4 regions of the Arthrobacter sulfonylureivorans genome follow, and region 1 is predicted to be linked to each of the others. Evidence: riboswitches for the same ligand, from Rfam matches in the RefSeq annotation. Region 1 holds a riboswitch; each other region holds the start of a gene.
The links. A riboswitch is a leader RNA that binds a small molecule or an ion and turns the genes downstream of it on or off. The one in region 1 is predicted to bind S-adenosylmethionine.
Positions count from the first base shown of each region.

Region 2: it holds a riboswitch for S-adenosylmethionine, as region 1 does, so the genes downstream of both, MNQ99_RS13040 (bifunctional o-acetylhomoserine/o-acetylserine sulfhydrylase) here and MNQ99_RS15055 (hypothetical protein) in region 1, are expected to answer to the same signal.
Region 3: it holds a riboswitch for S-adenosylmethionine, as region 1 does, so the genes downstream of both, MNQ99_RS03195 (flavin reductase family protein) here and MNQ99_RS15055 (hypothetical protein) in region 1, are expected to answer to the same signal.
Region 4: it holds a riboswitch for S-adenosylmethionine, as region 1 does, so the genes downstream of both, MNQ99_RS18055 (LLM class flavin-dependent oxidoreductase) here and MNQ99_RS15055 (hypothetical protein) in region 1, are expected to answer to the same signal.

Region 1 is NZ_CP093326.1:3,262,327-3,269,682, reverse strand. It holds gene MNQ99_RS15085 (anti-sigma factor) at 1-202, shown strand, start outside; gene MNQ99_RS15080 (tryptophan-rich sensory protein) at 263-1,066, shown strand; gene MNQ99_RS15075 (Dps family protein) at 1,192-1,752, shown strand; gene MNQ99_RS15070 (acyl-CoA dehydrogenase family protein) at 1,913-2,797, shown strand; gene MNQ99_RS15065 (PIG-L family deacetylase) at 2,794-4,248, shown strand; gene MNQ99_RS15060 (glycosyltransferase family 2 protein) at 4,245-5,039, shown strand; gene MNQ99_RS15055 (hypothetical protein) at 5,108-5,464, opposite strand; SAM riboswitch class IV at 5,493-5,624, opposite strand; gene MNQ99_RS15050 (helix-turn-helix domain-containing protein) at 6,049-6,375, shown strand; gene MNQ99_RS15045 (IS3 family transposase) at 6,420-7,226, shown strand; gene MNQ99_RS15040 (VOC family protein) at 7,232-7,356, opposite strand, start outside.
Region 2 is NZ_CP093326.1:2,813,351-2,820,706, reverse strand. It holds gene MNQ99_RS13070 (ABC transporter substrate-binding protein) at 1-837, shown strand, start outside; gene MNQ99_RS13065 (amino acid ABC transporter permease) at 856-1,794, shown strand; gene MNQ99_RS13060 (amino acid ABC transporter ATP-binding protein) at 1,791-2,588, shown strand; gene MNQ99_RS13055 (PDR/VanB family oxidoreductase) at 2,607-3,563, shown strand; gene MNQ99_RS13050 (CPBP family intramembrane glutamic endopeptidase) at 3,674-4,453, shown strand; gene MNQ99_RS13045 (VOC family protein) at 4,609-5,250, opposite strand; SAM riboswitch class IV at 5,452-5,566, shown strand; gene MNQ99_RS13040 (bifunctional o-acetylhomoserine/o-acetylserine sulfhydrylase) at 5,634-6,959, shown strand; gene metX (homoserine O-acetyltransferase MetX) at 7,040-7,356, shown strand, end outside.
Region 3 is NZ_CP093326.1:655,757-663,112, forward strand. It holds gene MNQ99_RS03185 (MDR family MFS transporter) at 1-1,004, opposite strand, end outside; gene MNQ99_RS03190 (aldo/keto reductase) at 1,187-2,176, shown strand; gene MNQ99_RS03195 (flavin reductase family protein) at 2,189-2,695, opposite strand; SAM riboswitch class IV at 2,738-2,852, opposite strand; gene MNQ99_RS03200 (prephenate dehydratase) at 2,963-3,832, opposite strand; gene MNQ99_RS03205 (hypothetical protein) at 3,937-4,140, shown strand; gene soxR (redox-sensitive transcriptional activator SoxR) at 4,155-4,664, opposite strand; gene MNQ99_RS03215 (zinc-binding dehydrogenase) at 4,762-5,736, shown strand; gene MNQ99_RS03220 (hypothetical protein) at 5,796-6,008, opposite strand; gene MNQ99_RS03225 (hypothetical protein) at 6,285-6,731, shown strand; gene MNQ99_RS03230 (amino acid ABC transporter ATP-binding protein) at 6,834-7,356, opposite strand, start outside.
Region 4 is NZ_CP093326.1:3,923,310-3,930,665, reverse strand. It holds gene MNQ99_RS18070 (acyl-CoA dehydrogenase family protein) at 1-217, shown strand, start outside; gene MNQ99_RS18065 (acyl-CoA dehydrogenase family protein) at 408-1,682, shown strand; gene MNQ99_RS18060 (APC family permease) at 1,697-3,166, shown strand; SAM riboswitch class I at 3,231-3,322, shown strand; gene MNQ99_RS18055 (LLM class flavin-dependent oxidoreductase) at 3,410-4,813, shown strand; gene MNQ99_RS18050 (DUF1206 domain-containing protein) at 4,920-5,759, opposite strand; gene MNQ99_RS18045 (MmcQ/YjbR family DNA-binding protein) at 6,000-6,404, shown strand; gene MNQ99_RS18040 (DUF1990 family protein) at 6,408-6,944, shown strand; gene MNQ99_RS18035 (putative quinol monooxygenase) at 6,990-7,310, shown strand.

The DNA of each region.
Region 1 (7,356 bases):
GTATCAGGAGGTGTGGTTGATCAAGCCGGACTTGTCCGGTCTCGTCAGCCTCGGCGTGTTGGACTCGGACCGCGGCAGGTTCCCCATCCCGCAAGGACTGGATCTGTCGCAGTTCCCCATTGTGGATGTCTCGGACGAGCCATTGGACGGAAACCCCGCGCACTCTAGCGTCAGCATCGTCCGCGGCAGCCTCGGCACCTGACCGATATTCCATGGTGAACTCTCTTCAGCAATGATCACACCGACGAGGGCCGGAGGAAGCATGCAGCAACGAACGGGTATCAGGACGGGACTGGCGGTGCCGGTCCTTGTGCTGGTCAGCTCCCTGGTGGCCATCGTTGCCGCCTTCATGGGCAGCGGCGTGCTGGTCGGGACTCCCATCCAGGAAGCGGCGGGCGGCTGGCTGAACGAAGATTCCACACCGCTGGCTCCGGCCTCGCCGGCCTTCCGGATCTGGTCCCTCATCTACCTCGGTCTGTTCGCCTACGCGGTGTGGCAGTTGCTGCCGGCCCAGCGGCGGTCCGCCCGGCATGCCGCCCTGCGCCGCTGGGCGGTGGCCTCCATGCTCCTGAACGCGGCGTGGATCTGGGTGGTGCAGGTCGGACTGCTGGTGATGAGCCTTGCCGTGATCATCGTCCTGCTGGCAGTGCTGGCCCGCATCCTGGTGATCCTGGTCGGCACGCCCAACGGGGGAGTGCTGGACGCGCTCATCACCGACGGTACGTTCGGCCTCTACCTGGGCTGGGTCACGGTGGCCACGGTGGCCAATGCCGCGGCCGTCCTCGCCGCGTCGGGCGTAGACGGCTTCGGGCTCCCGGTGACCTTGCTGTCGTCGATCGTGCTTGCCCTGGCGGCGGCGGTCGGCGTCGCCACGGCGTTCTACAGCCGCGGCCGGCTGGCCCCGGCGCTGGCCACCAGTTGGGGCCTGGCCTGGATCGCCGTCGGGCGCGTCGACGGTGGATTGGTCGATCAAGGCACCGCCATCGCCGCCGGCATCTGTGCGGCAGTCGTGCTGATCACGGCGGTGGTCATCCGGGTGGTAGCCGGTACCGGCCCCCGCGATTAGTAAGCCTACTGAATTTCGCCCTTGGCTGACGCAGCGTCGTGCGACGGGACGTTTCAGGGGTTCGCCGCTAGGTTGGAAAACAGCAGGATGCCGACAAGCGGCATCGCCGAGCAAGGAGGTTTCTCATGGCGGAAACGACCGGATCTAAGGCAAGCTACACAGTTCCCGGCCTCAAGCTGGAAGAAGGCCGGAAGGTCGCAAAGATCCTGCAGCAGCGTCTCCATGCGCTCAATGACCTGCAGCTCACGCTCAAGCACGCCCACTGGAACGTGGTGGGCCGGGACTTCATCGGGGTCCACGAAATGCTCGATCCGCAGATCGAAAAGGTCCGCGCAATGATTGACGCCGTCGCCGAGCGCATTGCCACCCTGGGCGTCTCCCCGAACGGGCTGCCCGGTGCCCTGGTCAAGGAACGCAGCTGGGACGACTACGACATTCACCGTGCCGGCACCGCCGAGCATCTCGCCGCGCTGGACGTGGTCTACAACGGGGTGGTCGGCAACCACCGCAAGGCCATCGAGACCATCGGCGAGATCGACCCGATCACCGAGGACCTGCTGATCGGCCAGACCGCCGAGCTGGAACTCTTCCAGTGGTTCATGCGCGCGCATCTGGAGAACAGCGCCGGCGAACTGGCCAGCGGCGGCGAGAAGACGGAAAAGGGCGCGGCCAAGAAGACCAAGTAGCCGGCCGCACGCTGTGAAACATAACGGCGCCTTCAGGGTCCGGCAGCAGCTCCAGCTCGAGTGGGGCGCTGCCGGGCCCTTGTTGGCACAAGCTTCTCGGTGCGCGGGTGATCCGCTGCCGCTGCTCCCGATCCTCCGTGCCGCGCCGGACCCTGCGCCTTTGCCCGGAACCGGCAACACCTTGGCCCTGTGGGAGTTCCTCGCCGCGTTGGCCGCCGAGGACCTGACCGCCGCCCGCGCGGTAGAGCCGCATCTGGATGCGGCAGCCATCCTGGCGCAGGCCGGGGTGGAGCTTCCCGCGGGAATAACGTGGGGTGTGTTTGCGGCGGAATCGTCGGGCACCCGGTTGGACGCCAAGCCCAGCAACGACGGCGATGCCTGGCTTTTGTCGGGCACCAAGCCGTGGTGCTCCTTAGCAGCGCAACTGGACCATGCGGTGGTCACGGCCCATGTTGACGGCGGACGCCGGGCGTTCGCGGTGGACCTGACGCAGCCGGCGGTCACCGTTGAACCCGCCGAGTGGATCAGCCGCGGCCTGGCCGCCGTTCCCAGCGGCCCGGTGTCCTTCCAGCAGGCAGGTGCCACCCCGGTCGGTGGAACCGATTGGTATCTGCACCGCCCGGGTTTTGCCTGGGGCGGGATCGGCGTCGCCGCGTGCTGGTTCGGCGGGGCCGTTGGGCTCTTCCGTACCCTCCGGGCAGCCGCGACCTCGCGGACCCCTGATCAGTTGGCGTTGGCCTGGCTGGGCGAAGCGGACCGCTTGTTGGCGGCCGGTGCCGACGTGCTGGCCGCCGCGGCCGCCGCGGTGGACGACGGCGCCGCCGGTGCGGTCCAAGCACACCGCGTCCGTGGCCAGATCGCGGCGATCTGCTCACGGATCCTGGAGATTTGCGGCCACGCGCTGGGCCCGGCACCCATGGTGTGGGACGAGCAGCACGCCCGGCGGGCGGCTGACCTCAGCATCTACCTCCGCCAGCACCATGCAGCCCGCGACGACGCGGCGCTCGGCGCCATGGTCCTGGAACAGCCGGAGCCGGCGTGGTGACCTTCTCCCACATCGAGGCCGGAACCCCCGAAGCCGATTGGCAGGCGGCCGGGATCGACCGGCTGCCTGCGCTGGCCGAGGGCGTCGTCCCGGGGCGCGGCTGCCGGCTGGTGGTGGCCGCGGCGCATCCCGACGACGAGTCACTCGGTGCCGCAGGGCTGATCCACTCCTCGCTGGCCCGGGGAGCGGATGTCACGGTGCTGCTCTGTACTGCCGGCGAAGCCTCTCATCCGGATTCGCCAACGTACTCTGCCGCAGACCTGCGCAGGCTGCGGCTGGCGGAATTCCGTGCCGCGATGCAGGCCTTGGAAACCTCCGCCCAGGCCCAAGCCCAAGCCCAGACTCAGGACCAGGCCCAAGCACAGGCCCAGGCCGAAGCCCAAGCCCGGTCGGGCCTCGGGGCATCCGCCGGCCGGCTGGAATGGCAGTTCCTGGGCATCCCCGATGGGATGGTCGGCCAGCACGCCGACGCCCTGGATGCGGCCTTCGCCAAAGCCCTGGAGGGCCATGCGCACGCGGTCGTTGCTGCGCCCTACCGTCAGGACGGCCACCCGGACCATGAAGCGGTGGGTCGTGCGGCGGCCCGGTCGGCAACGGCCCACCGAGCGGACCTGCTGGAGTTCCCGATCTGGTACTGGCACTGGGCCGATCCGGAGGCCCAGACCAGCTGGACCAACTGGAAGGCTCTACCGCTGTCTGCGCAGGACGCGGCGGCGAAACAGCTGGCCCTGGCCGCCCACGCCTCGCAGACGCAGCCGTTGTCTCCGGCGGCCGGCGACGAGGTGCTGCTCAGCGAGGCATTCCAGGAACACTTTGACCGCGGTGTCGAAGTTTTCGAGTGGACCCCGGCTGGACCCGCCGGCTCGGAGCACGCCGAGCATATCTTTGACCGGCTGTACCGCGGCGACCCGGACCCGTGGAACTACTTGTCCAGTTGGTATGAACGCCGGAAGCGGGCCGTCACTCTGGCGGCCCTTCCCGCCGAACGGTACGGCAACGCCTTGGAGGTTGGCTGCTCCATCGGCGTGCTGACCGCCGAGCTCGCCGCACGCTGCGATCGGCTGATGGCGGTGGACGCCAGCGGCGTTGCACTGGACCAGGCACGCCGCCGGCTGGCGGAGTATAAGAACGTAGAGCTGGTGCAGGCGCAGTTGCCCGCCGGCTGGCCAAGCTCCGCCGCTGATGGCCTGGACTTGGTGGCCATCTCGGAAATCGGCTATTTCCTGAAAGAAACGGAGCTGCGGGAGCTGCTTCGGAAGGTGCAGGAGACCCTGAACCCCGGAGGCCACCTGCTGCTGTGCCACTGGCTGCATCCGATCGATGGCTGGGAACTGGACGGCGAACAGGTCCACGCGATCGCGAAGGAGGCCACCGGCTGGGACGTCGTCGCCCTGCACCGCGAACGGGACTTCCTGCTGGAAGTGCTCCAAGCGCCGGAGCGCGCGCAGTGACCGCCGCGCCCGTGGCCGGCCCCACCGGGGTCATACCCGCAGACTCTGCCGCCGGGGGCCGGGACTCGGCCCCCACGCTGCGGCGCATCGCCGTCGTTGTTCCGGTGCATAACGAGGAGCAACTGCTGGGAAAATGCCTGCGCCGGCTGCGGCGGGCCATGGACGTGCTCCGAGCCGCGCGGCCGGAGTGCGGCGTGAAGCTGGTGGTAGTGCTGGACCGGTGTACCGACCAGTCCGCCAAGATCGCCCGGCATGCGGCCCGGGCGGATGGGCGGATCGCCGTGCTGGCGGGCGACTTCGGCTCCGTCGGTGCCGCGCGGGCAGCCGGAGTCTGCGCCGCGCTGGAGGCCGATGGCCGCAATGCCGCAGCCGAGGAGACCTGGCTTGCCTGCACTGACGCGGACACCTTAGTGCCGGAAGACTGGCTGACTTCCTTTGCGCTGCTGGCCAACGCCGGAGCGGACGCTGTGGCAGGGACGGTGGAACCCGAGACCTCCTCCCTTGCGCCCGGGCTACTGCGTGCCTGGCGCGACAACTACGCCGGACAGGAACCGAGTACCAGGGTGCACGGCGCCAACCTCGGTGTCCGGGCGTCTATGTACCTGGCTGCCGGCGGCTTCCCTGCGCTCGCAGAACATGAGGACGTCCGGCTGGTCGAGGCCATCCGGACGCTCGGCGGCCTGGTGCTGCCGGCGGCGCACCTGCAGGTCACCACCTCGGGCCGGCTGCAGGGCCGGACTCCGGGCGGTTTCGCCGGCTATCTCGCCAACTTGGAAGCGGCCGGCAGCTGACAATGCTTCCGCGCCCGAGCAGGCGCGGAAGCGTTGTCAGGCCACACCTTAGCGCCGGCGTGTCCGGTCTAAGCCCGGCACTCCACTGCCTTGCCAACCGGTCCTAGGTTGAAAAGGCGTCGGTCCACGATCGTCTCGATCGTCAGCACACTAAACCGCGCGTACCAGGTGATGTCGCCGCAGGGGAGGGCCAAGGCCTCGGCGAGGCCCGCCGTGTCATGGTGCCAGTAACACCGCTCCTGGCCCGCGTCGTCCAGACGGACCGTTCCTTCTGCCTCCAGATGAACGGCGACCGGAACTCCAACATCGTCGTGGAGTGCTTTCCGGGCCTGGATCCAATGGACGTTGTGTCCCGGGCCGAACCACGAGCACGGTTCCGTCCTAGTCTGGGGCTCATCGTTGGCTCGGTTTGGGTAGTTGGCCATGCCAGTTCCTTTCAACGGTCCGCCACCGCGGACGCTCTTGCCTGTTCCGGTTGGGGACAGGCCGCTTCTTCATCCGAACCACCCGTGAGGTTGGGGTTGGTGTGCGGCCATGTCGGAGCATTGCCCTCCTTGCCGGAGGGCGGGCGCGCGTCTCGTGAAGCTGCTTTCAGCCTATGTGCCGTCTCTGACAAAATTGCGAGGTATGGCTCGCCTGCGCAGCGGCGGCGGCCGGCAGTTGACGCGGCGTGGTCAGGACGCCGGGCCGGATTGCAGGATTTCCAGGTAGTGCGGGTTCTGCATGATGCCCAGCACGTTGCCGAACGGGTCGACTACCGAGGCCGTGATGAAGCCGTGCCCCCGCTCTGAACTGCTCCCCGAAAGTTGGACTGAGAAATTAGTTCTGACTCTCGGGGAGCAGTTTTATGCAAGACAGCAGTTCGTTATCTGAGGAACAGCGCGAAGCCGCGGTAGCGTTGTTCGAGACCGGTTGGGGTGCTAAGTCCGTGGCAACAAAGCTAGGGGTCCGGGCAAAAGCTGTCAGCCGGCTACATCAGCGGTGGAGAGTGCGCGGAGGTTCGACACTAGTGACCAAGTCAACCAAGCGGCGGTTTTCGTTTGAGTTCAAGCTCGCCGTCGTGCAGCGGTATCTGGCGGGAGAGGGCAAGGTTGCTCTCGCAAAGGAGTTTGAGCTGTCCTCTCCGGATCTGATCAAAAAGTGGGCTCGATACTACCGAAATGACGGTGAAGACGGCCTGCGCCCGAAACCAAAGGGACGACCTAAGTCACCTCCCGAGACAGGGGCGCAGCCAGAGTCCGAGTTGCAGCGGTTGCGCCGTGAGAACGAGCGCCTACGGGCAGAAGTCGCTTTCCTGGGAAAAGTGCAGGCCTTTAGGGACGAGGAACGGCGCTAAAGGTCCGCGCCGTCATCGCCCTCAAGGCCGAACACCGCCTCAACGTGCTCCTGGACGTGGCCGGGCTGGCCCGCGCAACGTTCTTCTATCACCAGGCCCGCCTGCAGACTCCCGATCCGCAAGCCTCCCTCAAAACCGCTATCACCAAGGTCTTCAAGGACAACCACCGCAGGTACGGACACCGCCGCATCCATACAGAATTACTCAAACAAGGGTGGACGATCGCGAAGAAGACCGTGCTGAAGCTAATGCGTGGCCTCGGGCTGGTCTGCAAAGTCCGGCGCAAGAAGCGCTACAACTCCTATCAAGGCGAGCAGGGCTCTGTTGCCCCGAACCTGCTGAACCGGGAATTCGACTCCGAAACCCCGAACGAGAAATGGGTTACTGACGTGACCGAGTTCAGCGTCGGCGACCGGAAGCTCTACCTCTCACCGGTCATGGACCTCTTCGACCGCCAGATCATCTCCTACACCATCGGCATGTCACCGAACCTTGCCCTCACCAACGCCTCGCTGCGAATGGCGTTGATGACGCTCGAGGGCGGGCAGAAACCAATGGTGCATTCAGACCAGGGTTTCCAGTACCAGCATGTCTCGTGGCGCGATCTCCTGAAGGGCGCCGGCGCGATTCAATCAATGTCCCGCAAAGGCAACTGCTACGACAACGCCGTAATGGAGAACTTCTTCGGCCACCTCAAGGAAGAACTCTTCAACCACGTCCGATTCCTCAACACCAACGCGCTGGAAACAGCACTGCACGACTACATCCGCTGGTACAACACCGAAAGGATCTCAACAAAGCTCAAGGGCCTGAGCCCGGTGCAATACCGTGCTCAGGCCCTCGCGGCTTAGGCTCATTAGTTGGTCCAACTTTTGGGGACCGGTTCAGCTTCGGTGACCGGCTCCAGTTCCGTGGCGCCCTTCTCGAGCAGCCGACGGCGAACGGTCTGCACATCGTCCACGTGCCAGTAGAGGATGGCGC
Region 2 (7,356 bases), 450 kb from region 1:
GCAGACACTGCTGCTCCGGTCGCGTCGGGCGCCGGGGTGGAAACCGTGCAGCTCAACCAAGCCGCCCGGGACCTGCTGCCGGAGGACGTCCTGGCCGCCGGCACGCTGAAAGTCGCTTCCGACCCGACCTACGCCCCGTTCGAGTACTACGACACCGACAACAAGACCATGATCGGCTTCGACGTGGACTTCTCCGACGCCGTCGGCGCGGCCCTGGGGCTGAAAGTGGAGCACGTACCGGCAACGTTCGACACGATCCTGGCGGGCTTGGCCTCCGGCAAGTACGACATGGCGATGTCGGCCTTCTCGGTCACGCCGGAACGCGAGAAGATCGTCGACTTCGTCGAGTACCTCAACACCGGCACGGGCATCGCCGTCGTTCCGGGCAATCCGCTGGGCATCTCCATGGACCCGCTGAGCATGTGCGGAAAGAAGATTGCCGGCCAGAAGGGATCGATCCAGTCGATGGAGTACCTGCCGGAGTTCTCCAAGGAATGCACCGCGGCAGGCAAAGAAGAAATCAAGATCCAGAACTTTCCCGGTCAGACCGACGCCAACCTGGCGCTGGCTTCCGGCCGTGTCGACGGGGTGATCGCCGACAGCGTTCCGCTGGCCTACCAAGGCAAGGAAGCCAACGGCCAGTTCGAACTGGCCGAGGGCGAGGACTACGATGCCGTACCGTTCGGGATTGCCCTGGCCAAGGACACCGGGATGAAGGAAGCCGTCGCGGCAGCAGCGAAGGGCGTCATCGCCGGTGGCCACTATGAGGAGCTCGGCGACAAGTGGGACTTCCCGAAGTCCGTGCTGATCACCGCTGAAGCCCTCGAGGCGAAGTAGCGGAGAGGAAGCAGCCGCATGACTGCCGTGACTACCCGAAGCGAGCAAGCAGCCCCGGCCGACGATGGCTACACCGTCGTCAAGGCTAAGCATCCCGGCCGGTGGCTGGCCGCAGCCGTGATCGTTGTGATCGCCGGACTGCTGGCGCGGTCCGTGATGACAAACCCCAACTTCGGCTGGGACGTCGTCGGACTGTACTTGCGCGATGTGTCCATTGGCCGAGGCATCCTTGTCACGCTTGGCCTGACCGCGATCAGCATGGCCATCGGCATCGTGCTCGGCGTCGTGTTCGCAGTCATGCGGCTCTCCGTCAATCCAGTGGTCCGAAGTGCCGCCTTCGCCTACGTGAACTTCTTCCGCGGCACGCCGGTGTTGGTGCAGTTGCTGTTCTGGTTCAACCTGGCGGCACTGTATCCGGTCATCACGCTCGGTATCGCCGGCGTCGAACTGGACGCAAACCAGCTGATCACCCCGATGACAGCAGCGATCCTCGGCCTTGGGCTGAACCAGGGCGCTTACATGTCCGAGATCGTCCGGGCCGGAATACTGTCCGTTGACCACGGGCAAACCGAGGCAGCCGAGGCCCTGGGCATTACCCGGATGCAGACTATGCGGCGGGTGGTGCTGCCGCAGGCGATGCGCGTGATCATCCCACCCACCGGCAACGAGACCATCGGCATGCTCAAGACCACCGCGTTGGTCAGCGTGATCTCGGTTCCGGAATTGCTGTATTCGGCGCAGATCATCTACGCGCGGACGTTCGAGACCGTGCCCCTGCTGATCGTCGCCAGCCTCTGGTACCTGCTGATCACTTCGATCCTGACCATCGGCCAGTACTACCTGGAGCGGCGCTTCGCCCGCGGCAACCAGCGGAACCTACCGCCGACACCGCTGCAGCAGCTGAAGCGGTTTTTCGCCACGCATGACGCGCTCTCCCTGAAAGGCAGCAAGAAATGACGGTTATGCACGGCGTTGAACCGATGGTTAAAGCCGACGCCATCTGCAAAAATTTCGGCTCCAACCAGGTGCTGAAGGGCATTGACCTGCAGGTGCAGCCGGGGGAAGTCGTCTGCCTGATCGGCCCTTCGGGATCCGGCAAGAGCACCTTCCTGCGCTGCATCAACCACTTGGAAACGGTCGACGGCGGCCGCATGTGGGTGAACGGCAAGATCGTGGGTTACGACCTCAAAGGCAGCAAGCTCTATGAACAGAGCCACAACGACATCTGCCGCGGCCGCACCGAAGTCGGCATGGTCTTCCAACAGTTCAACCTGTTCCCGCACATGACGGTGATGGAAAACCTGATCGAAGCACCCAGACTGGTCCGCAAGGAGAAGAAGGCCACTGCCATGGCCCGGGCCATGGCCCTGCTGGAGAAAGTAGGACTGGCGGAAAAAGCCGAGGCCTATCCGCGCCAGCTCTCCGGCGGCCAGCAACAGCGGGTGGCCATCGCCCGCGCCCTGTGCATGGAGCCGCAGCTGATGCTCTTTGACGAGCCGACCTCCGCCCTGGACCCGGAGTTGGTGGGTGAGGTCCTGAAGGTCATGAAGGACCTGGCCAACTCCGGCATGACAATGGTGGTGGTGACCCACGAGATGCACTTTGCCCGCGACGTCGCGGACCGGGTGGTCTTTATGGCGGACGGCTATGTGGTGGAGCAGGGACCGGCCCGTGAGGTCATCACCAACCCGCAGAACGAACGCACCAAGGCCTTCCTTGCCTCCGTGCTCTCCGAACCGGCCGCGGCCTGACTTGGCAAAGGGTGAATCATGACTGAAGAATTTTTCGACGTCGAGGTCCGCTCGATCCAGCGCGAATCCAGCAACGTTGTCTCGTTGGAGCTCGAGCACCCGCTGGGGGAGGAGCTGCCGGAGTGGGACGCCGGCTCGCATATCGACGTGCTCCTGCCCAATGGGCTCCTGCGCCAGTACTCGCTCTGTTCGGAGCGCGCGGACCGCTCGGCCTGGCGGTTGGGCATCCTGCGCGAGCCGGAGGGCCGCGGCGGCTCGGCGTACGTGCACGACCTGCTGAGGCCGGGGACCAAGATCCAGGTGCGCGGCCCGCGGAATAACTTCGTTCTGGAACCTGCGGCCAGCTATGTCTTCATCGCCGGCGGCATCGGCATCACCCCGGTGCTGCCGATGATCCGCGAGGCCGCAGCGCTTGGAGTGCCCTGGCGCTTGGTTTACTTGGGGCGGAGCCGCACTTCGATGGCGTTCCTCGAGGAGATCCAGGCGCTTGATGGAGATGTTCACATCCACGCAGACGACGAAAGCGGCTTCTATCCGCTGGCCGAACTGCTGGCGGACCCGCCCGCCGGATCCCATGTCTACGCCTGCGGCCCAGGGCCGCTGCTCAATGTCATTCAGGCATTGGCGGATGGCTGGGAGGACCCGGCACGTTTCCACTGTGAGCGCTTCGCCGCCTCCGGCGACGTTCAGGAAAGAACCCAGGGTGAAGATTCGGCCTTCACTGTCGAGCTGACAGACGGGACAGAGATCCCAGTTGGTCCGGATGAAACCATCCTGCAGGCGCTCGAAGCGGTCGGGTTCAACCCGTTGAACTCCTGCCGGGAGGGAATCTGCGGTACCTGTGAAACGTCGGTATTGGGCGGCGAGATAGACCACCGGGACTCGCTGCTGTCCGACGACGAACGTGCGGCCGGAGACACCATGATGATCTGCATCTCCCGGTGCAAGGGCAAGCGTCTGCTGCTGGACTTGTAGGGAGGGAAAGCCGCCAGCCGCAACGGAAGCCGATGCGAAGCCGGGGGAGGGCGGAACACGGATCCCTTCCCGATATCGCTGACCCCGGTTCCCTTGACAAGATGGAGGCTATGGACAAGCAGAAGGTCGTGACCGCGAGCACACCGCGGACGCTGGGGTACTACCGGGCCGAGGTGCTCATTGTGCTCGGGCTCTCGCTGGGACAATCAGCGGTCTACGCGGTGGTGAACCTGCTGGAGAAGATGACGCGTGCTCCGCTGGCCTCGCAAACGACCACGCTGAACCCGGTGCTGAACCAGCGGGAAGTCTTCGATTTTGTGTACCAGATGCTCGGCATCATCTTCGCGCTGGTGCCGGTGGCCCTGGTGCTGTTCCTGCTGACCTCGGCGGGCCAGTCGGCCTTCCGCTCGATCGGGTTCACCTTCTCCCGGCCCCGGGTGGACTTCGGTTTGGGCTTCCTGCTGGCGCTGGCGATGGGTGCGGGCACGCTGGCCGTCTATGCCGCCGGACGGGCGCTGGGGATCACCACCGCGATCGTCCCCGCGGCCTTGGACGAATACTGGTGGACCGTGCCGGTGCTGGTGCTCTCAGCGCTGCGCCACGCCATCCTCGAAGAAGTTGTCATGGTGGGGTACCTGTTCAACCGGTTCGCCAAGTTCGGGTGGGGGATCTGGACCACGATCTTCGTCAGCGCAGCCCTGCGCGGAACCTACCACCTGTACCAGGGGATTGGGCCGGGTATCGGGAACTTCCTCATGGGCCTGGTATTCGGCTATGTCTATACGAAGGTCAAGCGGGTGATGCCGCTGGTGGTTGCGCACGCACTGTTGGATATTGCCGGCTTCGTTGGCTACGCGCTGGTAGGCCCGGCCATCGGCATCGGTACCTAAGCCAGCACTTCGAGCGGGCTGCCAAAGGGCTGCCCCGGACATGCAAAAGGCTCCCGTTCCGCCTCTTGCGCCACCGTGGGTGGGAGCAAGAAGCCGGAACGGGAGCCCCCGCGGAAAACGCGAGCCTTGGTACCGTGCCAGACGAGACCGGGACCTTAGAGTTCGACGATGCCGTTCGCGGTTTCAAAGCGGACCGACATGACGCCCGGTGTGCCGTTCGGTGCGGTCCAAGCGACCTTGACGTCATCGAGAAGGTCATCCACCGGGGTGCCCAGCCAGTCAGCCACGCGTTCCGAGGAACCGGCAATGGTCAGGCCGATCAGCTTGACGGTTGCCGGGCGGGCGTTGGACGGGTGAAGCGCCTCGGTGCCGTCATCCCAGCGCAGCATGTAGGGAACCTGCGGGTCGGCGATCAGGCCCTTGATGCCGATCTGCTGCCAGCTCAATTCCTGCCCGTCCGGGAACTTGCGGTTTCCGGGAACTGCATGACGGCCCAGTCGCTCCTCGAACGGGGTCAGATCGTCCACCTCGACGCACCAGCCCATCCAGCCGCCGCCGGCTTCGGAGCGGGCACGCACGGCCTGGCCGAAGGGGGCTTTGTTGGACGCGGGGTGGTCCAGGACCTCCACCACTTCCAGGTAATGGTGGTCGGTCAGAGGGAAGATCATATTGCGGGTGCCGAAGCGGGGGTGCACCCCGCCCTTGACTGCCTCGATACCCAAAGCTTTGGAGATCCGCTCTGAGGTGGCAGCCAGACCGTCGGGCTCAACAGCATAAGAAACGTGGTCGAAGCGCATAGGCATATCTTGGCACTTTGTGAACCCTCTCTCGACTTAGGGTGACCTAAGTCACTGAGCTTTCGCGGTGGTTGTTCACGGTGACCCTTGACAGCCAAGGACGTATCGGCGTCCCTGCCGAGGCAGGAGTGTGGCCCCGCGGGCGGTCATAAGGTGTCATATTGTTGCGGCCGCGCGGGCTCTCCGCCGAGACTGGACCCAGGTCATGAGTGCCAGCGTGAAACCCCGGTTTGCTGGCCGGCAACCCTCCAACCGCGGTGGGGTGCCCCGGGTGAAGACCAGGCAGCCGCCACCAGGCGGTGCGCAAGCGCGGGTCACACCCGGGATAGACATGCCGGCACGGCCGGATCCCGGATGACCCCTTCCCTTGAAGGAGTTGCACCATGTCCAATGCAGACTGGTCCTTTGAAACCCGTCAGATCCACGCAGGCCAGGAGCCGGATGCCGCCACCGGCGCCCGTGCACTGCCGATCTACCAGACCACCTCGTTTGTGTTCCCCAGCGCCCAGAGCGCCGCGGACCGCTTCGCCCTGTCCGAACTGGCTCCCATTTACACGCGGATCGGCAACCCGACCAGCGAGGCCGTCGAAGCCCGGGTCGCCAGTCTGGAAGGCGGCGTCGGCGCGCTGCTGCTGGCCTCCGGCCAGGCCGCGTCCACGTTCTCCATCCTGAACCTGGCCGAGGCCGGCGACCATATTGTGGCCAGCCCCAGCCTGTATGGCGGCACGTACAACCTGCTGCGCACCACGCTGCCCAAGTTCGGCATCGAAGTGACGTTCGTCGAGGATCCGGACAACCTGCAGCAGTGGCGCGACGCGGTGCAGCCGAACACCAAGGCGTTCTTCGGCGAGGTGGTCTCCAATCCGCGCCAGGACGTGCTGGACCTTGAAGCCGTCAGCAGCATCGCCCATGAGAACGGCGTGCCGCTGATCGTGGACAACACGCTGGCCACCCCGTACCTGATCCGCCCGATCGAGTGGGGCGCAGACATCGTGCTCCATTCGGCCACCAAGTACCTGGGCGGCCACGGAACGGCCATCGGCGGCGTGATCGTGGATGCCGGCACCTTCGACTTCGCTGCCGATCCGGAGAAGTTCCCGGGCTTTAACACGCCGGACGAGACCTACAACGGGCTGGTCTTCGCCCGCGACCTGGGCGTCGGAAGTGCGCTCGGCGCCAATCTGGCCTACATCCTCAAGGCCCGCGTGCAGCTGCTGCGCGACCTGGGGTCGGCCATCTCCCCGTTCAACGCCTTCCTGATCGCCCAAGGGCTGGAGACGCTGAGCCTGCGGGTGGAGCGCCACGTGGCCAACGCGCAGAAGGTGGCGGAGTTCCTCGAAGCGCACGACGACGTTGCTTCCGTTGCGTACCTCGGCCTGCCGTCGAGCCCGTGGTACGACCGCGGCCGCAAGTACGGTCCGAAGGGCACTGGTGCCATCGTGTCGTTCGAGATCAAGGGAGGCATCGAGGCCGGCAAGCGTTTTGTGGACGGCCTCGAACTGCATTCGCATGTGGCCAACCTCGGCGACGTGCGCTCGCTGGTGATCCACCCGGCGTCGACCACCCACGCCCAGCTTTCGGCCGAGGAGCGGCTGACCGCCGGCGTGACCGACGGACTGGTCCGGCTCTCCGTGGGCATCGAGAACGTCAATGACATCATCGCCGATTTGGAGGCCGGTTTCCGGGCCGCCAAGGGCTCGGACCACTAGGCAAGCAGGTAGAACGCAGCGTGACGATCGTGCAACCGCAGGAACTGGTGGATCAGGCGACGGATGGCGTCCTGCGCAGGATGCCTGTTGGTGCGCTGCAGCTGGAAGCCGGCGGCTATCTGCCCGAGGTTGTCCTGGGCTACGAAACCTGGGGCACCCTGAACGCGGATGCATCGAACGCCGTCCTGATCGAGCACGCCCTGACCGGCAGCACGCATGTGGCCCGCGGCGCCTCCGACGAAGACGGCTGGTGGGACGACCTGGTCGGTCCCGGTGCCACCATCGACACGGAGCGCTATTTCGTAGTGGCCGCCAACATGGTTGGCGGCTGCTACGGCTCCACCGGTCCGGCGTCCCCGGCACCGGACGGCTCGCCGTGGGGGTCGCGGTTTCCGTT
Region 3 (7,356 bases), 1.4 Mb from region 1:
TCGGTGGCGCTGGCGCCGTTGACCATCTGCAAGAACGTGGGCAGATAGGCGATCGCGGAGAACATCGCGATGCCCACGCACACGCCCATCAACGTTGGCAGCGTGAAGTCCCGGTCGCGGAACAGCCGCAGCGGCAGCACCGGTTCCACGGCCCGGCGTTCGGCCAGCACGAACAACACCGAGGCGACCACCGTGACCGCGCCGAGCACGATGATCACCGGGCTGTCCCAGGGGTAGGTGGTCCCGCCCCAGCTGGTGAACAGGATGACGGCCGCACTGGCGACCGCCAGCAGGAAGGTGCCCAGATAGTCCAGCTTGGGCCGCGGACCGCCAGGTTTACGCAGGTGCAGGGTGGTGGAGATGACGGCCAGCGCCGCGGCCCCCAGCGGCAGGTTGATGTAGAAGATCCAGCGCCAGTTCCAATGGTCGGTGATGAACCCGCCCAGCAGCGGTCCGCTGACCGAGGCGAGACCGAACGCCGCCCCGATCAGGCCCATGTACTTGCCCCGCTCGCGCGGCGAAACAAGGTCGCCGATGATCGCTTGGGCGCCGATCATCAACCCGCCGCCGCCAACCCCCTGGATGGCGCGGAAGGCGATCAGCTGCGGCATGCTCTGGGCCATGCCGGAGAGCATGGAGCCGCCCAGGAACACCGCGATCGCGAAGATGAAGATGCTCTTGCGGCCGAACAGGTCGCCGAGCTTGCCATAAATCGGCAGCCCGATGGTGGCGGCCAGAATGTAGGCGGTGATCACCCAGGAGATGTGCTCCAGCCCGTTCAAATCCCCGACGATCGTGGGCAGCGCGGTCGCCACGATGGTCTGGTCCAGCGCGGCCAGCAGGACGGCGAGCATCAGGCCCAGGAACACCACCATGATCCGCGGCTGCGGGGTGGCCGCGCGGTCCCGGATATGGTCCCGGTCCTGATCCGTGCGTGCGGAAACCGGTGCGGTTGAAGGACCGAAGGGCTGAGGGCCCCGGTCCGGGCTGGGAGGAACTGCCATGGTGAAACTTCCTGGCGGTGCGGGTGGCGCAGGCGGCCTGATGATGGTTGCCTGGGGACGCTATCCGCCCCGCGACTGCTACCGTACTGCCGTCCGCGGAGCGGCACAACCCCCGATTTCGGCACGGCTTTCGGCACGGCGCTGACGTAGGCTGGAAGCCTGCCCAGCGAAGGGACACACCAATGGACGACGCCGGATCCCGCCTGATCTTCGGCGCTATGGGTTTGGGCGGTGGCTGGGGGAGCGGCCCGTTGGAGGCAGCCGACATCGCCGCGGCCCACACGGCCGTGGAGGCGGCGGTGGACATCGGCATCAGGATTTTCGACCACGCCGACATCTATGCCCACGGCAAGGCGGAGGCCGCTTTCGGCCGCGTGCTGGCCGAGCGTCCGGACCTCCGGCAAACCATCCAGCTGCAGAGCAAATGCGGCATCCGGCTGCCGGTTCCCGGGCTGGTCGGCCAGTATGACTCATCCCGCGCGGCGATCGTGGCCGGCACCGAGGAGAGCCTGCGCCGCCTGCACACGGATCACTTGGACACGCTGCTGATCCACCGGCCGGATCCGCTGGCCCCGGCCGAAGAGATTGCCGCGGCGTTCAGCGGCCTCAGGCTCGCCGGGAAGGTCCGCCGCCTGGGTGTCTCGAACATGTCCGGCGAGCAGATGCGGTGGCTGCAGACCGCGCTGGACGAGCCACTCACGGTGAACCAACTGGAAATGAGCCTGTACCGGCGGGACTGGCTTGAATCAGGCGTGCTGGTCAACCACCCGGAAGGCGCGGCCGTCAGCTTCCCGCACGGCACCCTGGAGTACTGTGCTGCCCACGCGGTGGAGCTGCAGGCCTGGGGCTCGCTGGCGCGGGGCCGCTACAGCGGCCGGCCGGCGGAGCGTGCCGACGGCGCCGACGGCACCGCTGGCGACGGTGGTGCGGCAGCCGCGGATGGGGCGACGGCTGCTCTGGTCTCCGAATTGGCCCGGGACAAGGGCTGCACGCAGGAAGCGGTGGTGCTGGGCTGGCTGCTGCGCCATCCGGCCCAGATCCGGCCGGTCGTTGGAACCAGCAATGCGGATCGGATCAAGGCCTGCGCCCAGGCCGAGGAGATCGGCGCCGCAATGACCCGGCAGGAATGGTACGCGCTGTGGGTGGCGGCCCGAGGGCGCCCGCTGCCCTAAACGAACGCTGCCCTAGACGAACGCGGGCTGTACCAGCCGGCGGAACGCGGAGTCGTGGAAGACCAGCGGATCGTGGGCGCCGTCGTGCGTGCTCAGTCCGTGTACCTCCAGCAGCACCACCTGATGGTCACCGGCCGGGAACTCCTGATGCACTGAGCAATCCAGCCACAACGCTGCGTCGTTGAGGAATAGCGCGTCCTGGTCGGTGCGGTGCAGGCTCAGCCCGGCGAAGCGGTCGCCGTTCTTGGAAGCAATCTGGCGGCAGACGCCGTCGTGCTCCGTGCCCAGCACCGAAACACCGATCCGGCCGGCGTGCCGGACCAGCGGCCAGGTCCGGGAGGTGTTCTGGACAGCGAACATCACCAGCGGCGGCTCCAGCGAAACGCCCACGGTGAAGGAGGAGGCGACGATGCCTTGCGGCTTGCCGTCGATGACGGCGCAGAGCGCTGCGATTCCGGAGGGAAAGCGCCCGAAGGCGGAGCGCAGGGTGTTCGGGGTCAAGTCGTTGTGCAGGGACATGGCCATCCTTGGGACTCAGGCGCATCCGCTGCTGCCGGAGGATACGCGTACTTGCCTGCCGACAAACCCGGCGGGCCGAATCATCACCTGGAGCACCCCGCTACGGTAGAGGGTTGCCGGCCAACTAGCCAGGGCTGTGAAGTTGGCGCTCGTGATTCATTTCCAAGGTAAGAGCGGGACGTGGCCCCGGTCAAACGCGGGTAACAGTTCGTTAAGAACTCCGTCAAGAACTCCGCGTGCCAGGCATCGGCACGGGGCTCCGCTGCCTTAGGCGTCGACCGGCTGTTCCGCGTCGCGGTGCAGCCGGAACGGATGCGCGGGATAGACGCCCAGAATCCGGATTTCGGTGGTGAAAAATTCCAGTTCCTCGAAGGCATGGACCATTGACTGGTCCTCCGGATGGCCTTCGACGTCCACCATGAACATGGTGGCCGCGAATTCGCCGCCGACCATGTAGCTCTCCAGCCGGGTCATATTGATGCCGTTGGTCGCGAAGCCGCCGAGTGCCTTGTAGAGCGCCGAGGGAACGTTCCGCACCCGGAAGACAAAGCTGGTCACCGCGGGACCGGGCAGCTCCTCGCGGCTGGGCACGGGCCGACGGTCGGCCAGCACCACGAACCGGGTGGTGTTCGTTGGATCGTCTTCCACTTTCTCGGCGAAGACTTCCAAGCCATAAAGTTCTGCGGCCATGGGGGGCGCGAGCGAGACCTTGGTCGGATCGTTCCATTCGGCTACCTCACGGGCGGAGCCGGCGGTATCACCCGCGATGACCGGCGTCAGCCCCAAGCGGCGGATCAGCTTGCGGCACTGTCCCAACGCATGGATGTGGCTGTGCACTTCACGGGCCTGTTCCACCGTGGCCCCCGGAATGCCCAGCAGACTGAAGCGGATGGGCAGGAAGAATTCCTCCACGATCTGCAGCGTGGTCCTGGGCAGCAGGGCATGGATGTCCGCCACCCGGCCGGCGATCGAGTTGTCAATGGGGATCATGGCCAGTTCGGCCTCCCCGCTTGTGACGGCGGCGAAGGCGTCTTCAAAGCTGGCGCACGGCACCGCGTCCCAGCCGGGCCGGACCGCAAGGCACGCCATATGCGAGTTCGAGCCGGGTTCACCTTGGTATGCGATTGCTGGAGCCATGGGCGAAATTATCCCACCGGGACAGCCCGGGGCATTATTCGGCGGGGTCCGGCCGCCGTCACAAAGCCGGAGTGATGGAGCGATACGCCGATACAGTGGAGGGCGTGGAAGGATCCAACCCCCGTGCCGTTGCCCTCTGGCTCGCTGCCGCCGTCGTCGCCCTCTTCGCCGTCAGTCTGACCGTGATGCCGTCCATCATGGGGCTGGACATGATGCCGCCGCTGATCGTAATGTCTGTGGTGCTGCTGATCGGCGCCGGAGCGCTGGCCGGCATGGCTATTGCAGCCAGGCGGTCCGGGAGGCGGTAGGGCCGGCCCCCGGGTCAACCAAAGGGCTGGCCAATAGTGCTGGCTTCGGGGTCGTCCGCAGGACCAACCAGCGGACCCTTCGGCAACAGCCGGCGCGCTCCCGGGCCGTTTTGCCCCAGCCGGTCGGCCGGATTGTTGAGCGTGCAGGTTCGTAAGGAGAGGCAGCCACAGCCGATGCAGCCGGTGAGATCGTCGCGCAACCGCTGCAGTTCATCGATCCGCGCGTCCAGATGATCCCGCCATCCCGCAGACAGCCTCGCCCAGTTGGCCTTGGTGGGCGCCCTGTCCTGTGGCAGCGAGTCCAGCGCCGCCTTGATCTCCCGCAGCGGAATGCCCACCTGCTGCGAGACCCGGATGAACGCGACTCGGCGCAGCATGTGCCGCGGATAGCGCCGCTGGTTTCCGGACGTGCGACGGCTGCTGATCAGCCCTTCCCGTTCATAAAAATGAAGTGCGGAAACGGCAGCCCCGCTGCGCTCGGACAGCTCGCCGGGGGTCAGTTCCTTTAAGTTTGCCGCGGGCATGGTGATGGTCGCCCTCCATCCTCTTGACCTGAAGCCTAGTTGAGGTTGTCCACTGGGGAAATCCCGTAGTTGCGGACTGCAGACCCAAGGAGAAACTATGCACGCAATAGTCCAGCGCGAATTCGGCGGCCCCGAGGTTTTGGTCTACGAGGAGCTTCCGGATCTTGCTCCCCATGCCGGTGAGGTGCGCATTGCCGTCAGCGCCAGCGGTGTGCACTTGCTCGATACCAGCATCCGCAGCGGCACCAACTTCGGTGCGATGCCCCGGCCGGAGCTGCCGATGGTCCCGGGCCGGGAAGTGGCCGGTGTGGTGGACCGGGTGGGGCCAGGGGTGGACGCGCAGTGGCTGGGCAAGCGGGTGGCCGTTCATCTGGGCATGGCCAGCGGCGGCTACGCTGACCAGGCGCTGGCGGCAGTGGACTCCCTGCATGAGCTGACCGCGGGCCTGGGCTTTGACGCCGCGGTCGCTGCGATCGGCACCGGCCGGACCGCCGCCGGCATTCTCGACCAGCTCACGCTGAGCGCCGAGGACACTGTACTGATTCCGTCGGCCGCCGGCGGGCTGGGCATCCTGTTGGTTCAAGCGGCGCGGAACGCCGGGGCCACCGTGATCGGACTTGCCGGCGGGCCGGCGAAGGCGGCCCATGCGCTGAAGGCGGGCGCCGGCGTCGTTATTGATTACCGTGTCCGGGGCTGGCAGCAGCAACTGCGGAAACTCGGCCGCCCCACCGTGGTGTACGACGGCGTGGGCGGAGAGGTGGGGCGGATCGCCTTTGAGCTGCTGGCCGATGGCGGAACCCAACTGGTGTTCGGCTGGTCGTCGGGTGAGGAAAACACGTACCGGCACGAGGGGAAGACGGCGGTCACGGTGTTGGGGCCGGCCCTCACAGCGCGCGTAGGAGGGCTGCGCTCGCTGGAGGCGGAAGCGCTGGAACGCGCGGCGGACGGCACACGGACCCCGCTGACGGACACCGGCTTCCCGCTGTCGCAGGCAGCCGAGGCGCACCGTGCGCTGGAGGCGAGGGAAAGCTTCGGCAAGGTGGTCCTGCTTGCCGACGGGTTAGCAGCCTAGATTCGGGAGTCAAGGCCCGCGGCGGCCCGTGCTGGTGGGCCCAGCCGGCGTGGCGGGTCCTAGTCGAGGTCGGATTCCTGGGTGATGCCGTAGGGCACGTCGTCGCTCAGTTCCACAGTGAACTGCCCGGGTCCGGTGCGGGTGACCAGAATGCCGCAATCGCCGTCGATGGCTGCGATTGATTGCAATTCTTCCACCGCAGCATTGAGGAGGTCGTGGGCCTCGGAGGCCGTCTGTGCCGTCAAAGACTTGGTAGCCAAAGTCGTGGCCATGGTTCTGCCTTTCGTGACCGGAGGCCGCCGCAGAGGAGAAAGTGCGGGATGGGTAGCTTCCGGCCGGAACGTGGTGCCATGCGGAACGGTGCATGGAGGTTTACATTCTGCCATTCCAATGGACATCAGATGAATTTTCAAGCGGCGTGCCGTGTAACTTCTTTCGCGATTCAGCAGCTCTGGCGCGGATTTGGCGGGATCGGCGGCTGAGGAGTGTGGTCAAGAATACGTAGTGGGGACCGACGTAACCGGGGCGGGTTGCCGATAGTGGGAAGCATGAGCTACCGCTACTTCCCGCCAGCTGCCGGCCTGACCGTATGGGGCATTGTCCTCTTTGTTGCTGGAGGTGCGATGAGCGGATGGATGTGGGCCTCGGCAGTCCGCGAGTCCTTCCGGGAGGCCACCAGCGTGTTCTACAGCTCGAACGCGGACGTCTACACCGGCTTTGCGGTGCTGTTCGCGATGGTTTCGATCGCCGGCTTTGTGCTGCTGACGGTAGGGATTTCGCGCGCCGTGAAGCGTGCCGACCAGCGGTACGACGGCTGGTTCCGGACGTTGCAGCTGGGGATCGCGGCCGCACCACACCCGGCGCCGCTGCCGGCGGCTCCGGTTCATGGTCACGGACGCCCTCATTCACCCGGGCCGGGAATCCCACCCACGGGAATCCCAACCACGGAAATCCCACCGATGCCGATGCGCGGGCCCTCGCAGCCCGGCCGGTAGCGGCAGCCATCGAATATTCGGCAGGCGCCCTTTTCGGCGTCGAGAAGGACGTCTGCTGAACAGCGGACCTGCCGGCCCGCACCCAGGGTGTGGGGTTCGCCCCTAAAAAGGGTTCAGCAGCCGGTGGACGAACTGCCGGGTGCGCTCTTCCTGCGGCTCGCGCAGCACCTGATCGGGGTGGCCGCGTTCCACCACCACGCCGCCGTCCATGAACACCACTTCGCTGGCCACTTCCCGGGCGAACGCCAGCTCGTGCGTCACCAGCGCCATGGTCCAGCCTTCGTCGGCCAGTTCCTTGATCACGTGCAACACATCGCCCACCAGTTCGGGGTCCAGCGCCGAGGTCGGCTCGTCGAAGAGCAGCAGCGAGGGTTTAAGCGCCAGCGCCCGGACAATGCCGACCCGCTGCTGCTGTCCGCCGGAGAGCTGGTGCGGGTACTGGTCTTCCTTGCCGGTCAGCCCCACGCGTTCCAACAGCGACATGGCCTCACGTACAGCTTCGGCCCGGGGCCGCTTCTGGACCTGGACCGGACCCTCGATGATGTTCTGCAGGACGGTCATGTGCGGAAACAGGTTGTAGTGCTGGAACACCATGGCGCTGCGGTCCCGCAGCTCGGAGATCTGC
Region 4 (7,356 bases), 660 kb from region 1:
CCGGCTCAAGGTCGTCTCCACCGAGGTGGGCGTGGAGGTGGCCAACCGCATCTTCGAGGTGACCGGTTCCTCCTCCGCGAAAACCGAGGTGGGGCTGGACATCTTCTGGCGCAATGTCCGCACGCACACGCTGCACGACCCGGTGGACTACAAGAAGGTGGAGGTTGGCGCCCACTTCCTGCTGGGTGAAGTCCAGCCGATCTCGCTCTACACCTGATCCGTGCCGGGGCCCGCCCCGCGCAGCGCCCGTCCCGCGCAGCGCCCGTCCCGCGCAGCGCCCCCCCCCGCGAAGAACGCGTCACGCAAACGCATCACGCAAGACCCCTTCCGTGCAGAGCCCGGTCTGCGCGGCATCACCACCCGTCCCACCTCGGCCGTGCACGGCCGAGACCTCCAGGAGCACCACCATGACCGAAACCCTTGACCACGCAACCACTTCCCTCCACCCGACGCCGGCCTTCGAAGTGGCCGCCGCCAAGTACCGTCCGATCTTTCAGCGCATCGCCGCAGGAGCACTGGACCGTGAACTGGCCCGCGAGCTGCCGTTTGAGCAGATCGGTTGGCTGAAGGACGCCGGCTTTGGCGCCGCCCGGATCCCCGCCGAGCTCGGCGGCGACGGGTTGGGCTGGGAGGAGTTCACCGAACTGCTGATCCAGCTGGCCGCCGCGGACAGCAATATTCCGCAGGCGCTGCGCTCGCACATAGCCCTGGTGGAGGAGAACCTGTACCACCACGGCCGCAGCGGCGACCGCAGCAACTGGCTGCAGCGCTTCGCGTCCGGTGAGCTGGCCGGCAACGCGTGGACCGAACCGGGTGCCGGCGGAACCGCCACGGTGCTCTCCGAATCCGGCGGCAAGCTGGTGCTGAACGGGCGCAAGTTCTACACCACGGGCACCATCTTCGCCGACTGGATCGATGTCACCGCCAAGCGGCCCGACGGCTCGGACGTCTCGGTGATCATCTCCACCAAGACAGCCGGCGTGGAAACCTATGACGACTGGGACGGCTTCGGCCAGCGGCTGACCGGCAGCGGCACCACGGTGTTTACCGACGCCGAGGTGGACCCGGCGAATGTGTCAGCGTTCGCCGACCGCTTCCCGTACCAGACGGCGCTCTACCAGCACATCCTGCTGGTGGCCCTGGCCGGCATCGCGCAGGCGGTCACCACCGACGCGGCCACGAACGTGCGGGAACGCAAGCGGGTGTTTGGCCACGGCAACGCGCCGCTGGTCCGGCACGACGCGCAGATCCTGCAGGTGGTCGGCGGTATCAGCGCCAAGGCCTACGCCGCCAGGGCAACCACCCTGAGCGTGGCGCGCAGCCTGGATCGGGTGTTCGCCTCCCGGCAGGAAGGCGCCGACGCCGAGAAGGCGGCCAACATCGCCGTCGAACTGGAATCCGGCCAGGCCCAGATTGTGCTCAGCACGCTGGTGCCGCAGGCAGCCGGCGAACTGTTCAACACGCTCGGCGCCTCCTCCACCAGCACCGGCAAGTCGCTGGACCGGCACTGGCGCAATGCCCGCACCGTCGCCACGCACAACCCGTTCATCTACAAGTCCCGGATCGTGGGCGATTGGGAAGTCAACGCCACCGAACCCCCGTTCGTCTGGACGATCGGCGAGGCCAACGCCGACGCCGCGCGCCAGCCACACAGCCCCGCCGCCCCTTCCGCGGCAGTCTAAGAAGAAGGCCAGCCATGTCTGTTTCCAACCCCCAAACCCTCGCGGCCCCGCAGGCCGCACCCGCAGGCTCGCCCGACGCTGGAACCGCGCCGCGGCTCTCCGGCCGGCTCGGCGTCGCTAGCATCGTGCTGATCGTAGTGGCCGCCGCTTCGCCCCTGGGCGTCATCGGCGGAACGGTTCCGCTGGCCATCGCCAGCGGCAACGGCGCCGGTCTCCCGTTCATCTACCTGCTGGCCACCGCAATCCTGCTGTTGTTCGCCGTCGGTTTCACCACCATGACGCCGCACGTGCCGTCGGCCGGCGCGTTCTACAGCTACGTGGACAAGGGCCTGGGCCGCCGCGCCGGACTGGGCGCGGCCTTCGTTGCCTTGCTCTCCTACCTCGCGCTGGAAGCCGGTGTTTACGGGCTCTTCGCCCCGGCCGTCGACGAGGTGGTCCGCGCCTACGGTGGTCCCGCGCTGCCCTGGTGGGTGTGGGCCGCCGCCGCGCTGGTTGCCGTGGCGTGGCTGGGGCACCGCAACATCGAGTTGTCCGGCAAGGTGCTGGCCGTGCTGCTGGTGGCCGAAGTGCTGATTGTGCTGGTCCTGGATGCGGCCATCGTCTTTGGCGGCGGCGGGTCCGAGGGCCTCTCCGCCGGGTTCATTACCCCGTCCACCGTGCTGTCCGGGGCGCCCGGGATCGCGCTGCTGTTCGCCATCCTGAGTTTCATCGGCTTCGAAGCCACCGCCGTTTTCCGGGACGAGGCCCGCGACCCGGACAAGACGATCCCGCGCGCCACCTACGTGGCCCTCCTAGTGGTGGGCGGTTTCTATGCGCTCTCCAGCTGGCTGCTGATCAGCGTCTGGGGTGACAACGGGATTGTGCAGAAGGCCACGGACGCACCCGGGACCCTGCTGTCCGAGACCACCGCGCTCTACCTGGGCACGGCCGGCAGCCACATTGTCCAGGTCCTGCTCGCCAGCAGCCTGTTCGCGTGCATCCTGTCCTTCCACAACATCAGCTCCCGCTATTTCTTCCAGCTGTCGAGGAAGGGAATCTTTCCGCCCAAGCTGGCCAGCACCCACGCGAAGCACCGCTCTCCGCACCGGGCCTCGGGAGCGGCCACGGCCGTGGTGGCCCTGTTCCTGCTGGTCGCGGTGGTGGCCGGGTGGGATCCGATCGTGCAGTTCTACACCTGGTTCGCCGGCTTCTCCTCGCTGGGCGTGGTGGTGCTGATGACGCTCACCAGCGTCGCCGTGCTGGTCTTCTTCCGCCGGCAGGGAGCACCGGCCCGCAGCTGGAAGCGCTCCCTTGCACCCGCTCTTGGACTCCTGGGGCTGCTGGGGATCCTGGGCCTGATCCTGCAGAACCTCCCGACCCTGGTCGGCAACAGTGTGCCGCTGGCGATCGCCGTCGTCGTGCTGATTTTGGCCTGCTTTGGCGCCGGAGCAGTGGTGGCATCCAAGCGGCCGAAGGCCGCAGCCGGCGCCGCACCGACGTCGTAATTTCTTACCCCGCGTGACGCGGGGCATTTCCCTCCGCGGCGCCTCCGGGTGTCCAATGGAGGGGTACCCATCCAGAGCGGCCGAGAGACCTGGCTTGTTGACGCCGCAGCAACCCCCTCGATTCGAGGAAGGTGCTACCGCCAGGACCGATGGAGAAGCTCGATCTCTCGTTGGTTCCTCTAGGGCCACTGCATGCCCGCCGGGGATCGGCGCGGGCTCTTCTCATCAGTAAAGGAGCCTGACATGACCGTAAAAGACCCGCAGCGCCACGTCCGCCTCAACGCGTTCGACATGAACTGCGTTGTCCACCAGTCCCCGGGGCTGTGGCGTCATCCGCAGGACCAGGCGGACCGCTACAACGATCTGGAGTACTGGACGCACCTGGCCCAGGTGCTGGAGAAGGGCAAGTTCGACAGCCTTTTCATCGCCGACGTGCTGGGCACCTACGACGTGTTCGGCAGCACGAACGAAATCCCGCTGTCCGCCGGCGCGCAGGTGCCGGTGAACGACCCGATCCTGCTGGTGTCCGCGATGGCCGCCGTGACCAAGAACCTGGGCTTCGGGATCACCGCCGGCACGGCCTATGAGCACCCGTACCCGTTCGCCCGCCGGCTGGCCACGCTGGACCACCTCACCAAGGGCCGCGTGGGCTGGAACGTGGTGACCGGCTACCTGCCCTCCGCCGCTCGGAACATGGGCCAGGAAGACCAGCTGGAACACGACGAGCGTTACAACCACGCGGACGAATACCTCGAGGTGGTCTACAAGCTGCTGGAGGGCTCGTGGGAGGACGACGCCGTGGTCAAGGACCGCGAATCCGGCGTGTACACCGACCCGAGCAAGGTGCACGAAATCCGGCACGAGGGCCAACACTTCAAGGTCCCCGGCATCGCCATCACCGAGCCCAGCCCGCAGCGCACCCCGGTGATCTTCCAGGCCGGCGCCTCGGCCCGCGGCATGCGCTTCGCCGCCGAGAACGCCGAGGCCGTCTTCGTGAGCTCCCCGACCAAGGAGATCCTCACGTCCACCGTGGCCAAGATCCGCGACGCCGCCGAGGCTGCCGGCCGGGGCCGCTACGACATCCGGATCTACGCCATGCAGACGGTCATCACGGCAGCCACTACCGAGGAGGCGCAGGCCAAGTACCGGGACTACGCCTCCTACACGGACATCAACGGCTCGCTGGCGCTGCTCTCCGGCTGGACCGGCATCGACATGTCCCAGTTCGACCTGGACGACGTGATCGGCGAAGACGTGAAGTCCAACGCCATCCAGTCCTCGGTGGAGAACTTCAAGAAGGCCTCCGGCGACGCGGACAAGCCGTGGACCATCCGCCAGATGGCGCAGTGGATCGGCGTCGGCGGCTTCGGCCCGGTCACCGTCGGCTCCGGCGCCGAGGTGGCGGACAAGCTGATCGAATGGGTGGACGACACCGACGTGGACGGCTTCAACCTGGCCTACGCCATCACCCCCGGCACGTTCGAGGACGTCGTGGAGTTCGTGGTGCCCCAGCTGCAGGCCCGCGGTTCCTACCCCACGGACTACGAGCCGGGCACGCTGCGCAACAAGCTCTTTGGCCGCGGCGACAAGCTGCCGGAGAACCACAAGGCTGCCGGCTTCCGGCTGCACAACTCCTTGGTCCGCTGACCTCGGCCGGTTGCTGATAGCCGCTGAACCGCGGTCACCAGCTGAACCACGACGGCGGTGCGCCGCCCCTTATCGGGGGCAGCGCACCGCCGTCGGGCTTTCAGCCTTACATCTTCGCGTAGCGCGCCCGGGCACCCAGATAGAGCCCGTAGCAAATCAGGCCGACGGCCACCACCGCCAAGGCGGCAGGCCCGAGCGGCTGCTCGCGCAGCGCCTTGAGCGCACCATCCAGGCCCTTCACGTCCTGCGGGTCGTTCTGCACGGCGGCGACCGCCAACAGCAGCCCGAGCACAAACAAGGCCAGTCCCTTGCCGACAAAGCCGACGATGCCCACCCAGGTCACGGCGGTGCGGACTCCGCCGGCGGGCAGCGGTTTGAGGTCGGCGAAGAAGTTCCGGAACAAGCCCTTGATCACGTAGTAAATTCCGGCTCCGATGATCACCGCGCCGATCAGGAAGAGCACCACGGCGCCGCCCGGCCACTGCATCAGCTTGGTACTGGCATCCTGCGATTTCTCGCTGCTGTTGCTGCCGGAGCCCAGGGCAAAGCTGCCGAAGGTCACCGCTATGGCGCCGTACACGATGGCCAGGCCCACGGCCTTGGCACGGTAGCCCCACTTTTTCTTCTGCTCCAGGTTGCGGCCGCCGAATACCGCGTCGCTGACCTGCCACAGGGCCAGGGCCGCGGCACCCAGCATGCCCGCCCAGAGCAGGAACAGCCCGCCCGGGTTCTGCGCCAGACTGGAGGCTGCTCCCGACTGGTCCGCCTCGCCGCCTCCGCCGAAGGCCAGTCGCAGCGCGATCGCGCCGATCAGCACGTGCAGCAGCCCGCTGGCCGCATACCCGGTGCGTGCCACCCACTCAAAAGTCTTGGAGTCGGCGGCCTCCTCGGTCTTGTCCACAGCCTTGCCGGCCGCCCGCTTGGCCTCCCTGCCGGTGTCTGCCATGGCTCTCCTCTCATTGGGCCGGCCGCGCCCGGCACCTCGTGGCGCCCCCTGAGGAGCTGGTGCCGGCGCGCAAGCACCGCCGTTGTTCCCCGTGAAACATCCGTGAAACCATCCTGCCACCGAAGCCGCCGCCGCGCACCGGGGCGTGGCCAGGCTGACCGTCGCTCCAGCCCGCGCGGATCCTCGGCCTGGCCTGCGCAGCCCGTGACCGGTTGGGCAGGTAGCAGTAGGCTCGTGCCTATGGACGCCACCGCGCTGCGTGAATTCTGCCTCTCCCTGCCCGGGACGTTCGAGGACTTCCCGTTCGGCCCGGAGGCATCGGTGTTCAAAGTCCGTGCGCCCGGGCGGACCGCGAAAATGTTCGCGTTGTCGGACCTGCAGTCGCCGCGGTTGAGCATCAGTCTCAAGTGCGAACCGGTGCTCGCCCAACAGTTGCGCACGGCGCATCCGGAGATCACCGGGGCCTACCACATGAACAAAACGCACTGGAACGGGGTGCGCTGCGACGGCGCGCTGCCCGATGACATGCTGCGCGACATGATCGAGGACTCGTACGATCTGGTGGTGGCGTCGCTGCCGCGCCGGGACCGCGAGTCGCTGGGCTGGATGGGCCTGGCCCGCGGCGACGACGTGCGGCAGGGCTGAGCGGTGCTGGCCAAGGATCTCAGCGGTGCCGAGCTGACGTACGACGACGAGGGGCTCACCCGCGTGCGCCGCACGCCGCCGGGATATCGGACCACCGCCGTGCGCACGGCGGTTGGCGTCGGGGAGGACGCGTTCCGCCGACTGGCCGAGGGCCTGATGGGCTGGGAACTGCACCGGCTGGCTGGCCTGCGCGTAGATGCGTCTACGCCCGCGGCCGCGGCAGGCGTGGACGTGGTACCCGGATTCGGGGTCGGACCGCTGCGGCTGTCGGCGCCCTGCCGCGTGGTGTGGACGGAGCGTAGCCCAACCCGGACGGGGTTTGGCTACGGCACGCTGCCGGGACATCCGGAGTCAGGAGAAGAGGGCTTTGTGGCGTTGCTGGAGGAGAACGGGCTGGTGGTCTTCGACCTGTTTGCGTTCAGCCGGCACTCCAACTGGTTTTACCGGGTAGGCGGCCCGGTGGCGGAAGCCGCCCAGCGGCTGGTCACGCGGCGGTATGTTGCCGCCGCCAAAGCGCTGGCCGGCGGCCTGGCCGGATGATCGCATGACAGGATTGAAGGACACCTAGAGAAAGGCTGAATCCGCGTGATTTTCATTGTGGTCAAGTTCAAGGTCAAGAACGAGCACGCCGATAACTTCCCGGAGCTGGTCCGCGAGTTTACCGAAGCCACCCGCGCCGAGCCCGGCAATCTGTGGTTCGACTGGTCCCGCAGCGTGGAGGACCCGAACGAGTATGTCCTGGTGGAAGCCTTCAAGGATGACGCCGCCGAAGCGCACGTGAAGAGCGAGCACTTCAAGAAGGCCATGCAGGAGCAGCCGCAGTACCTGCAGGAGACTCCGCGCATCATCAGCCGCCAGATCGAGGGCGAGGGCTGGGACGAGATGGGCGAAATGAGCGTCGCCTAGCAGTTTTCAGCTGGTGGGGCAGGCAGCGCCTGCCCCACCAGCGTTT